DNA from 3 places in the Geobacillus uzenensis genome. Region 2 is predicted to be linked to each of the others. Evidence: predicted binding sites of a transcription regulator. Region 2 holds the regulator's gene; each other region holds the start of a gene.
The links. Region 2 encodes LexA, which represses DNA repair genes until DNA is damaged. Its sites were predicted from a motif close to CGAACATATGTTCG; they were not measured.
Positions count from the first base shown of each region.

Region 1: the regulator LexA is predicted to act here: its motif matches at 1,942-1,955, upstream of recN (DNA repair protein RecN).
Region 3: the regulator LexA is predicted to act here: its motif matches at 1,708-1,721, upstream of addB (helicase-exonuclease AddAB subunit AddB).

Region 1 is NZ_NEWL01000002.1:493,221-497,451, reverse strand. It holds gene recN (DNA repair protein RecN) at 162-1,883, opposite strand; gene ahrC (transcriptional regulator AhrC/ArgR) at 2,026-2,475, opposite strand; gene B9L21_RS04010 (TlyA family RNA methyltransferase) at 2,559-3,407, opposite strand; gene dxs (1-deoxy-D-xylulose-5-phosphate synthase) at 3,413-4,231, opposite strand, start outside.
Region 2 is NZ_NEWL01000006.1:461,316-465,546, reverse strand. It holds gene glnA (type I glutamate--ammonia ligase) at 1-1,162, shown strand, start outside; gene lexA (transcriptional repressor LexA) at 1,225-1,848, opposite strand; gene yneA (cell division suppressor protein YneA) at 2,006-2,311, shown strand; gene B9L21_RS09765 (recombinase family protein) at 2,341-2,991, shown strand; gene B9L21_RS09760 (DUF896 domain-containing protein) at 3,090-3,320, shown strand; gene tkt (transketolase) at 3,443-4,231, shown strand, end outside.
Region 3 is NZ_NEWL01000007.1:151,935-156,165, forward strand. It holds gene addB (helicase-exonuclease AddAB subunit AddB) at 1-1,665, opposite strand, end outside; gene lepB (signal peptidase I) at 1,915-2,421, opposite strand; gene B9L21_RS12530 (TVP38/TMEM64 family protein) at 2,466-3,089, opposite strand; gene B9L21_RS12535 (competence protein ComK) at 3,181-3,726, opposite strand; gene B9L21_RS12540 (hypothetical protein) at 3,859-4,053, opposite strand; gene aceA (isocitrate lyase) at 4,161-4,231, opposite strand, start outside.

The DNA of each region.
Region 1 (4,231 bases), on a different contig from region 2:
CCTGAACAGGGGAAAATATAATCGCGGCACTTATAAAAAAAGCTGCCCGGAATGGATAGCCTTGCATCCGGGCAGCACAGGAAACGCCTGCCGTCGGATCAGACGGCCTGGCGGGGGAAACGCCCATCGTCAGGTGGAGCGGCATCGCGTTGAACGAACTGTTATTGTTTCATTTTGGCCGCCAGTTCCAACAGCTCTTTGGCGTGCTGTTTTGTCAGCTCCGTCATTTCGACGCCGGAAATCATCCGTCCGATTTCTTTCACCTTCTCTTCCTCATCCAACTTTTTCACCACTGTCTTCGTCCGCGTTCCGTCCGTTTCTTTGGCGATCAATAAATGGGTGTCCGCCATAGCGGCCACTTGCGGCAGATGAGAAATGCAAAGCACTTGTGAACCGCTGGCAATGCGGTAAATTTTTTCGGCGATCGCTTGGGCGACGCGGCCGCTGACGCCCGTATCCACCTCGTCGAAAATAATCGACGTCACCCCTTGGTGTTTGGAAAAAATCGTTTTCAACGCCAGCATGATCCGTGACAATTCACCGCCCGAAGCCACTTTCGCGAGCGGCTTCAACGGCTCACCGACGTTCGTCGAAATGTAAAACTCGACGACGTCGATGCCATCTTCGTGAAACTTGACTGGCACGCCGTCGACTAACGGGGCATCGAGCGGTCCTTCACGCTTCGCAAAAATGATGTCGAACTGCGTTTTCTCCATGTACAAATCTTTCAACTCTTGGTGAATGCGCTCGATCAGCTCCCGAGCGTACGTCTGCCGGACGTTGGTTACGCGTTTCGCCTCAATCAGCAAATCGCCCGTCACCGCCGCAAGCTGCCGCTCAAGTTCATGCACATGCGTCTCGCGGTTTTCAATCGTCTCGATTTCCTCAGCAATCGCCTCAGCATATTGCAAAATATCAGCGATCGTTGCACCGTATTTCCGTTTTAACTGCTGAATTTCGGCGAGGCGGCTTTCGATGGCGTCAAGCCGCGCCGGGTCGTATTCAAGTTCCTCGAGCTGGTCGCGCAGCTTGTACATCACTTCTTCAAGCAAGTAGTAGCTGTTGGCGACTGTTTCGTGCGCTTCCTTCAGCGCAGCATCCATCGCAGCGACATCATCGAGGTGGCTCATCGCCTCTCGAATCGAGTCAAGGCCGCGCCCTTCGCCGGCAAGCGCCCCATAGCTTTTCTGGATGGCTTCATATATCTTTTGAAAATTGACAATGCGTACTTTTTCTTCCATCAGCCGCTCGTCTTCTCCCGGCTCGAGTGCCGCCTGTTCGATTTCGCGCAACTGAAATGTCAATAGATCGAGCCGATGCGCCATTTGCTGCTCATTTTCACTCAGCTTTTTCAACTTTTTCGCCAGCGCTTCATGCTGTTCATACACAGCGCGGTAGCGTGCGAGCGCTTCAGCCGCCTCCGCGCCGCCGAATTCATCAAGAAGCGGCAAGTGGCGGGACGGATCCATCAGCTCTTGATGTTCATGCTGGCCGTGAATATCGACAAGCGTCGCTCCAATTTCGCGCAGTACGGCGGTCGTCACCAGCTTGCCGTTAATGCGGCAGACGCTTTTGCCGTTAGCCAAAATGTCGCGGCGCAAAACGACCATCCCTTCGCTCGCATCGATGCCGACCTCGGCGCATTTTTGGCAACATGGATGACGCTCATCGTCAAGCAAAAACAGCCCTTCGATTTCCGCCTTTTCCGCGCCGAAACGGACAAATTCGGCGGAACCGCGCCCGCCGATCAACAGATGAATCGCGTCGATGATGATCGATTTGCCCGCCCCTGTTTCGCCGGTTAACACTGTCAGCCCTTTGTCAAAGGACAACGATAACGATTCAATAATCGCGAAATTTTTAATCGACAGCTCGGCGAGCATTCCATCACCCCTTGAACGTTCGAATGGCGCATGCCTTGTCCATCGCAATCTTTATTATAGCACATACGTTCGAATTGACAACTAAGGACCGTTCCCGTTTTCCCTCTCCCTAGCACGGGCGGAACGTCGGGCCGGTCCTCGGTTAGAGCATGGACAGCAGCTGGTTGGACACTTTTTTTGCGTCTTTCGGCGTTCGGCAAATAATCAGGCACGTATCATCGCCGCAAATCGTGCCGACGATTTCGTTCCAATCCAAATTGTCGAGCAAAACACCGATGGCGTGGGCGTTGCCCGGCAACGTCCGCAGCACGAGCAAGTTGCCGGTTCCGTCCAACTTAATGAACACGTCGACAAGCGCCCGCTTCAGCTTCTGCAGCGGATTGAAGCGCTGGTCGGACGGAAGGCTGTATTTGTAGCGGCCGTTGGCCATCGGCACTTTGACGAGCTGCATCTCTTTAATGTCGCGTGAGACGGTCGCTTGGGTAACGTTAAAGCCGGCTTCTTTCAGCCGGTCGACGAGCTCGTCTTGCGTTTCGATGTCGTTGTTCATAATGATTTCGCGAATTTTAATATGCCTTTGTCCTTTGTTCAAATCGGGCCACCTCCTCGCTTTCAAAGATGCCGGTTTTCTGGCCGTTCCGGCCTGTGGGGTTCCGTCCGTTTCCGCGGAAGATATTATTCAGCATCTGGTTCCCGTTCCCCATTCCGCAAGCGATCGTGCGCCTCGTTCACGATGCGCGCGATCGGCGCTGAAAGACGGTTTTCGCCTTCCCGATCTCCCCCGGGATAGACGGCATGAAGCAAAAACTCAATGTTGCCGTCGCCGCCGGTGATCGGCGAATAAGATAAATGGAGGACATCGAACCCTTCGGCGCAGGCGAATTGAATGATCGACTCAAGCACTTCCCGGTGGACGTCCGGATCGCGGACGATCCCTTTTTTGCCGACGTTTTCCTTGCCGGCTTCAAACTGTGGCTTGACAAGGGCAATCACATCGCCGCCCGGCACGATCACCGTCTTGACGACAGGCAAAATGAGCCGAAGCGAAATGAACGACACGTCAATGACCGCCACTTCCGGCAGCCCCTTCGCGAACAAATCCGGCGTCACGTAACGGAAGTTTGTCCGCTCCATCACCACAACACGCTCGTCTTGGCGCAGCTTCCAAGCGAGCTGGTTGTAGCCGACGTCAACGGCGTACGACAGCCTCGCCCCGTGCTGCAGCGCGCAGTCCGTAAATCCGCCAGTCGACGCGCCGATATCAAGCACAATTTTATCTTTGACGCTAATGTGAAACTCGCGCAGCGCTTTTTCCAGTTTCAAACCGCCGCGGCTGACATATGGAAGCGGGTTGCCTTTCACTTGAAGCGGGATATCAGCCGGCACTTTTTCCCCGGGCTTCTCGAGCCGGACATCGTTGGAATAGACGAGTCCGGCCATGATTGCCCGCTTCGCCTTCTCCCGCGTTTCCGCCAACCCGCGTTCGACAAGCAGCACATCGAGCCGTTCTTTCTTTCCTTTCATCTGTCTCAAGCCCTTTTCTGTTTTCTTGGCATGATCGTTTTAATGCGGTCAGCGACATGGGCGGCCGTCAGCCCGATTTCGCGCAGCAGCTCGCTGACGCTTCCGTGCTCGATAAAGCGGTCCGGAATGCCCATCCGTTCAATGACCGCCTGGTGGTAGCCATGGTCATGGGCAAATTCAAGCACGGCGCTGCCGAAACCGCCTTGCAATACCGCCTCTTCGATTGTTAAGATCGGAAGACGGCTCGCGAGCAGTTCGTGAAGCATCGCTTCATCCATCGGCTTCAGAAAACGGGCGTTGACGACTTTCACCGACACGCCGTCTCTCGCCAGCTGTTCAGCCGCCTCAAGCGCCATCGAAATCGTCGTCCCAAACGTCAAAATCACTGCATCGCTGCCGTCGCGCAGCACTTCCCATGTGCCGATCGAAATTTCTTTTAGCTCCTCGTCAAGCGGAACGCCAAGCCCGTTGCCGCGCGGGAAACGCATGGCGATCGGCCCGCCGTCATAGCGGATGGCCGTGTATACCATATGCTGGCCTTCGTTTTCGTCCTTCGGCATCATCAAAACAAGGTTCGGCACATGACGCAAAAAGGCGATGTCAAACACCCCTTGATGCGTTTCGCCGTCAGCACCGACAAGTCCGGCGCGGTCGATGGCGAAAAAGACGTTTAAGTTTTGCCGGCATACGTCATGGACGACTTGGTCATAGGCGCGCTGCAAAAACGTCGAGTAAATGGCCAAAAACGGTTTCATTCCTTGCGTTGCCAGCCCGGCCGCGAGCGTCGTCGCATGCTGTTCGGCGATGCCGACATCAAACATCCG
Region 2 (4,231 bases):
GGGGTTTGTCCGCATCGAAGAATCGGACATGTATTTGTATCCGGATTTGGACACGTTTGTCATCTTCCCGTGGACGTCGGAAAAAGGAAAAGTCGCCCGCTTTATTTGCGACATTTACAATGCGGACGGCACGCCGTTTGAAGGCTGCCCGCGCTACAATTTAAAGCGCGTGTTGAAAGAGATGGAAGCGCTCGGCTTTACGGCGTTCAACTTGGGAGCGGAACCGGAGTTTTTCCTCTTTAAGCTCGATGAAAATGGCCGTCCGACGATGGAACTGAACGACCGCGGCGGCTACTTCGACTTGGCGCCGACCGACTTAGGGGAAAACTGCCGGCGCGATATCGTGCTTGAGCTTGAGGAGATGGGCTTTGAAATTGAAGCGTCGCACCATGAAGTCGCCCCGGGCCAGCACGAGATCGATTTTAAATACGCCCATGCCATCAAAGCATGCGACGACATTCAAACGTTTAAGCTCGTCGTTAAAACGATCGCCCGCAAACATGGGCTGCACGCGACGTTTATGCCGAAGCCGATTTTTGGCATTAACGGTTCGGGAATGCACTGCAACTTGTCGCTGTTCCGCAACAACGAAAACGCCTTTTTTGACCCGAACGGCGATTTGCAGTTGAGCGATACGGCCCGCCAGTTTATCGCCGGCGTGCTGAAGCATGCGCCGAACTTTACAGCGGTGACCAACCCGACGGTCAACTCGTACAAGCGGCTCGTTCCGGGCTATGAGGCGCCATGTTATGTTGCCTGGTCGGCGCGCAACCGCAGCCCGCTTATCCGCATTCCAGCTTCGCGCGGCATGAGCACGCGCATTGAAGTGCGCAGCGTCGATCCGGCGGCGAACCCGTACTTGGCGATGGCTGTGCTGTTGGCAGCCGGGCTTGACGGCATTCGCAACAAGCTCACTCCTCCAGCGCCGGTTGACCGAAACATTTACGTCATGACGAAAGAAGAGCGGCTCGAGGAAGGGATTGTCGATTTGCCGGCAACGCTGATCGAAGCGCTCGACAACTTAAAATCGGACGAGGTGATCGTCCAAGCGCTCGGCAAACATTTATTCGAGCATTTCGTCGAAGCGAAAGAAATCGAGTGGGATATGTATCGGACAACGGTCCATCAATGGGAGTTGGACCAATATATGGAGCTGTACTAATCGAAAAGCTGCCCCGACAAACGGGGCAGCTTTTGTTATGGCGCGCGGCGCCGGCCGGACCCTTAGTCGATCAGGCGATAGACGCCGATCACTTTGCCGAGAATCGTGCAGTCGCGGACGATGATCGGTTCGAGATGGGCGTTTTCCGGCTGCAGGCGGATGTGGTCTTTTTCTTTGAAAAACCGTTTCACTGTTGCTTCGTTTTCCTCCGTCATGGCGACGACGATGTCGCCGTTATTGGCCGACGACTGCTGGCGGACGATCACGTAGTCGCCGTCCAAAATGCCGGCTTCGATCATGCTGTCACCCATCACTTCAAGCATAAACAGCTGTTCCTCGCCGGCCGCGAGCCGTTTCGGCAGCGGGAAATAGTCGTCGATGTTTTCGACGGCAGTGATCGGCTGGCCGGCCGTCACCTTGCCGATCACCGGCACGGAAACGACCTCCTCTTTTTCTCTTTCTTTCGTCAGATCGCTGTCCAAAATTTCAATGGCGCGCGGCTTCGTCGGGTCACGGCGGATGAACCCTTTGCTTTCTAGGCGCGCAAGGTGGCCGTGGACGGTCGAACTCGACGCCAAACCGACTGCTTCCCCGATTTCCCTTACTGACGGGGGATAGCCTTTCGTTTTCACTTCCTGTTTGATAAATTCTAAAATTTGTTGCTGGCGTTTGGACAGTTTCGTCATCCCTTTTCACACCTCTTGCCACATCGTTTGCTTTCATTATAGCATGGGGGGAATAGAAAAACAAACATAAGTTCGAATTTTTTTGTTGACGCAAACAAACGTTCTTGGCTATAATGAAGAAAAAGCGAACACATATTCTAAAAAAAGGGTGGGGGAGATGAAGAAAACGTTGCTGCACTACCTCATTTTTTCATGTTTGCTCACGCTCGTTTTGGCGGGGTTTGTTTATGCCAGCAGCCCGGTTGACAAAAAAGAATACATGACGGTAACGGTCGCTTCCGGCGATACGCTTTGGGGGTTGGCGAAGCAGTATGAGCCGGCGCACGGCTTGTCGCCGGATGAATTTATCCGCTGGGTGGTCGATGTCAATCGTTTGCCGAGCGCGCGCCTCACCGCCGGTGAACAAATCGTCATTCCTGTGTTAAAATCAGAGCAAGACGGCTCATTGGCTGTCAAGCGGTAACAGAAAGAAGGGGGGGATGTGCTTTGGCCATGAAGGCGGTCATTTACTGCCGCGTCAGCACGGATAAAACGGAGCAGGAAACGTCGCTTGTACGGCAGCGCGCCGAACTGGAGAAGCTAGCCAAAGAGTGCGGCTTTGACGTCGTTAAAGTGATCGCCGAGCAGGCGAGCGGCTACGAAGCTGACCGTGACGGGGTGCTCGAGCTGCTTGCGCTTTGTGAAGAAGGGGCGGTCGACGCCTTGCTCATTCAAGATGAAACGCGGCTCGGACGCGGCCATGCGCGCATGGCGGTGCTGCACTGCCTGAAAAAAAGGGGAGTGAAAATATACAGCGCTAGCCACCGCGGGGAGATGCCGCTGTCAGAGGCTGATGAGATGGTGTTGTCGATCATCGCCATCGTCGAGGAGTACCAGCGGAAAATACATAATGCGAAAATTAAGCGCGGCATGCAGCGGGCCATCGCCCGCGGCTACCGTCCGGAGCGGAACTTAACGCGCCGTGGCGAAAACGCCGGGCGCGATCGGATCGAGCTTCCGGTCGAAGAGATCGTCCGCCTGCGCGGGAGCGGCTTGACGTTTGCGGACATCGCCGCGACGCTCCGAAGCTTTGGCTACGCGGCGTCCAAAGCGACTGTCCATCGCCGCTATCAAGAGTATATGGACGAACAGGAACGTCGTTAGGCCGCGCAAGACGGCCAAGGTTTCTCCGTTGCCATTAGCCTGTCCGATCGAATAAGATAAAACAGAATAGCGATGCGACAGATGGGAGAAGATAACCAATGCTTTCGAAACAAAAATTAGCCCGCATCAACGAACTGGCCAAAAAGGCGAAAACGTCCGGCCTGTCGGCGGAAGAAACGATCGAGCAGGCAAAGCTGCGCCGCGAATACATTCAGGCGTTCCGCAAAGCGATGACCGATATGCTTCATACGGTGACGGTCATCGACCCGAACGGCAATGACGTGACGCCAAAAAAATTGAAGGAAAGTCAGCGCCGTCGCCTTCATTAAGCGGCGGGCAAGAAGGGCGGGAGCGCCCTGTTTTTTTCTGACAGTGAAAATATCGTTGTACAAGGAAGTCAATTTTCTATATGATAGTAAGTGACACCATGTTGATGAAAGGGAGGAAAACGATGGCGCATTCGATCGAAGAATTAGCGATTACCACCATTCGAACGCTGTCGATTGACGCGATCGAAAAGGCGAAATCCGGGCACCCCGGCATGCCGATGGGCGCGGCGCCGATGGCGTACACGCTTTGGACGAAATTTATGAACCATAATCCGGCGAACCCAAACTGGTTTAACCGCGACCGGTTTGTCCTGTCAGCGGGACACGGGTCGATGCTGCTTTACAGCTTGCTTCATTTAAGCGGCTACGACGTATCGATGGACGACTTGAAGCAGTTCCGCCAATGGGGAAGCAAAACGCCAGGGCATCCGGAATACGGCCATACGCCGGGAGTGGAAGCGACGACTGGTCCGCTCGGCCAAGGAATCGCAATGGCAGTCGGCATGGCGATGGCCGAACGGCATTTGGCGGCTACATACAACCGCGACGGGTTTGATATAATCGATCATTATACGTACGCCATTTGCGGCGACGGCGATTTAATGGAAGGGGTGGCGAGCGAAGCCGCGTCACTCGCTGGCCATTTGCAGCTTGGCCGCTTGATCGTCCTGTATGACTCGAACGACATCTCCCTAGACGGGGAACTGAATTTGTCGTTCTCAGAAAACGTTGCCCAACGCTTCCAAGCATACGGCTGGCAATATTTGCGCGTCGAAGACGGCAACAACATTGATGAAATCGCCAAAGCGCTTGAAGAGGCGCGGGCTGACCTCAACCGGCCGACGCTCATTGAAGTGAAAACGACGATCGGTTACGGCGCGCCGACAAAAGCGGGCACATCCGGCGTTCAC
Region 3 (4,231 bases), on a different contig from region 2:
TTCGACGTATTGGTCGAGCAAGTCGACGACCGCATTCCACGCTTGTTCGTGCTGGCGCGCTTCGATAAGGCGTCCGTCCGCTTCCGCCTGCGCGCTCATTTGTTCTAGTTTTTTCGGAATTTGCAACTCTTCTAAAAAGAGATATAACGCCGTGCAAAGACCGCGCCCGTCGGCAGCCCGGCGCAGACGGCGCTCAAGCCGGCGGAGCGGGGCCGCCAGCGCGTCACGCCATTCATTAAGCTTGTCCTCAAACTGCCGCTCCTCATCCGTCTGCGGCGCATTCAGCCCGTCAAGCGCCTGATAGCGCCGGTATGTCCAACGTTCACCGCTTGTCCACTTTTCGCCTTTCACCCCATAGGCGAGCACATAGTTTTCGAGCTTGTCAGCCGCCTCGCGCCACATGGCCAAGTCACCGTCAACCGGAAAGAGCAAATCCGTTTTGACAGCACGAAAAACCGCCTCATAACGCCAGCGCGTCACTACCGTCTCCAAAGCAGCGCGCACGAGTTCAATGAGCGGGTGATGATGCATCGGCTCTTTTTCATCCATAAAATACGGGATGTCAAAGTCAAAAAACACTGTTTTCACAAGGTCGCGATACGCTTCTGTCTGGCGGATGATAAGCGCAATGTCGCGATAGCGCGCCTCTTCATCGCGGACGAGGCGGATGATTTCCCGGGCGACCGCTTCGATTTCCGCGCGGCGGTTGGCTGCCTCGTAAAGGCGGACCGCATCGGTCTCCGCTTCATACGGCAACAGCGGACGGCGGTGAAACTGCGCTTCAAGATGGGCGAGCGCCCCGTCTTGATGGCGGCGGTTTGCGGAAAGCACGACCGGCGGCTCGATCATAATATCATTGGCCAAAGCGAGCTCGCGCAACTGGCGGTACGTCTGCGCCGGCAAGTAAAAAAGATCGAGCTCATCCGGCATCCCTTCATCGTAAGGGCGGTCAGCCGTCAAGCACACGGTGACGCGCCGGCAGCGGTGAAGCAGCTGTTCAATAACCATATATTCTTGTGGGGAAAAATGATGAAAGCCGTCGATATAAATGTCGGCGCCGTGCAAGTAGCCGGAGCGGGGGATGTGCTCGGCGAGCAGGCGCAAATAATCTTCTGAGTCAAGATAATGGCCGAGAAGACTTCGTTCCAACTCCTCATAAACGAGCGCCACATCGCTTAACTTATCGGCTAGCAGCCGGCGGCCGGGCTGGCCTGATCCGCCCTCGAGCACGCCGGCATGGCGGCGGAGTTCATCCGGCGTCAAGCAATACCGCTTGCATTCTGTGATCATCTCGTGCATCTGTTCGACAAAACCGCTTTTCTCTGCCGCACGTCCAAACAGCTTCAGCTCTTGTTTGCGCTGTTCAATAATTTTTCGAATCATCATCTGCACGCCAACGTCGTGAACGTGGTAACGGTTCATGCCTCCTGTTTCTTGCAGCACGCGCCAGGCGAGACGCGGGAAGCTGAACACTTGGGCGCGGATCATCCCTTCTGTTCCGTCCGTATGTATTAGCGCGTATTCACATTGAAACGTCATTTGTTCCGGGACAAGATAGACGACCGTCCTTCCCTTTGGATCTTCCTGCAGCTGGCGGCGAATTTCTTCAAGGCAGAAAGCCGTTTTTCCACTTCCCGACCGCCCAAGCAAAAACCGCAGCGACATCGCAATCACCACCATTCATTTCCTTCATATTTATTCCATTTTAGCACAAACGTTCGTATTTGACGAGTGATTTCCACCCCGCTCATCTATTACAACAATGAAACAGCAAAAAAAGATCCCAAGGCAACTCCGCCCTCCCCCTCGTTGCCAACCGCAAGCTCCGGACGGCAAATTTCTGCAAAGAAAAAAGCTTTCCTCTCACCGGCTTTTGAGCACGAAAATGCTACCGTGCCAAAGTAAGCCGTTGCCCTAGAAGCGGAAAGCAAACTGTCCAAACGGCCAATAACGGAGGTCGACCTTACCGACGACTTGGCTGATTTTGACAAAGCCGAAATGGCGGCTGTCCCAGCTGCCGAGCCGATTGTCGCCGAGGACGAAAATGCAGCCGGCCGGCACCCGTTTTTCCCCAGTTACCTCTTCAAGGGTAAAATCGCCCGTCAGCTTGCCGCTGATCAATGTTTGCTTATACGGCCGCAAATACGGTTCCTCCACTTGTTTTCCATTGATATACAATATATCGTTTTTATATTCAATTCGATCCCCTGGCAGCCCGATCACCCGTTTTACATAATCTTTCTTTTGGTTGGCATGAAAAACGACAATGTCGAATCGGTGGATCGACCCGATTTCGTAACGCAGCTTATTGACAATGAGCAAATTGCCGCTTTGCAGCGTCGGCATCATCGATTTTCCCTCTACCATATAGCTGCTGAAAACAAAAAAACGGAGCGCAGCGATGAAGCAAATGGCGGCCAGCCATGGCCAGCGCTGCCTTCGTTTTTCCTTTTTCTTTTCTTTCGTCACTCCCCGCCCCCCTCGCTGCTTTGTTTTTCCGTCAGCGAAAATCTCGCCTCTACCCGTTTTCCTGCGTACCAAAGCAACAAGACGACCGCGGCAATGCCAGCCGTGCGCAACGGCTGCCGAACGAGCGCCACGATGTCATAGCCGATAAAACTGATTGTAAAAATCATGATCATCTTTCCGAGCAACACCGCGAGCACAAACTGCTGGCGGCTGATGCCCGACAGCCCGGCGACAATATTGACGAGCGCCGATGGGGTGAAAGGGAAACAATAAAGCAAAAACAGCGGGCCAAATCCGTGCCGTTCGATCCAGTGCATGAACCGGCGGACTTTTTGGTGGCGGCGGACAAAACGAAAGAAACGCTGCTGGCCGATTCTTCGCGTCAGCCAAAACACGATGAGCGAACCGAGCGAGGCGCCGAGCCATGAAATGAAAAACCCTTTCCACAATCCGAATGCAGCGGCGTTCGCCATCACAAAAACGACCATCGGCAAAATCGGAAAAAACGACTCGAGCAGCGTCGCGGCAATGCCGGGAAACACGCCAAATGAGCGGTAATGTTCAAGCAAGGAAAGCACGTGATCGAGCGTGAACCATTGTTTGAGCGTTTCCATATTCATGCATCTTTCTCCATTCAAATGCCGTTTATACTTTTATTTTACACGCCCGGCCGTGCCATTTGAACTCTTCTTTGTGAAAACCCATTTTTTATCATTCATGCTCTGTCACATCTTTTTCCTGCTGCATGCGGAATAGGTATTGGAGTTTGCGTTCTCTCGCCTCCATTCGATCCGCCAATTTCGTCCGCAGTTGGGCTGTTCGATATAATTGATTGACAAAGGATTTATAGGAAACATCGAGGGATACGCTTTTTCCATTGCGGAAATAGACGACGGTTCGCTCATATTTGGCAGGTTCATACTGATAGACGTGCATATGGGACAGCCAAACGCAGCCGGAATCTCTTGGGGAAGAAGTCGGGAAGACGTAAATTCCATTGGCCGGTTCGATGGCAATCGGCGCTTTGTGGGTGATGCCGATCAACGCCTTTGTTCCTTCTTTTCTGCCTTGGAAGCTGCAGCCGTAATAGTCGCAGCTATGTTTAATGATATCGGTTGGCGTTTTTTTGACAATATATTCGCCGTCTTCCTCAATGACCTTTGCATAGACATCACTGTTCAACAGGTACGGGAGAATCGCCATAGTATAACGGCTCACGACGAAATGTTTCAACACGATAAACTCATTCACTTTCATCGGTTCATCCCCTTCCTATCAACTGGATCACTATTCCTATCATACCACTAGAAGTTATATTTTTCTATATTTTGAAAAAGATTAGTGGGCTTTTTAGCACAAAAAAATCCCATGACAATCGTCATGGGGGTGTTATGAGTTTTCAAATGTTTGGCCGATCTCCTTGGCCGCTAAATATTCATTGGCCTGCTCAAGCGCGGTATGTTCACCGACCGAATTGCCCGCATACGTTTCTTCATTCATCCACCATTGCTCAAAGTGGAGGTCTGTGCTGACGCGAAATTCAGCGGGCATCAACTCCGGCAGATCGTCGTTTCTCTTTTCCATCCCATCGCCTCCCTACGCCTATAGGATGCGCCATCTTTTTCCTTTTATACATAAAAAAAAAAGCCCGGGGAGGCCAGGCTTTCATTTGCGTCCGCTGTTATTTCATATTAAGCAGTTGTAAACTGCTCCTCTTCGGTTGATCCTTTTAAGGCGACGGTGGACGATTGGCCGCCAGAGA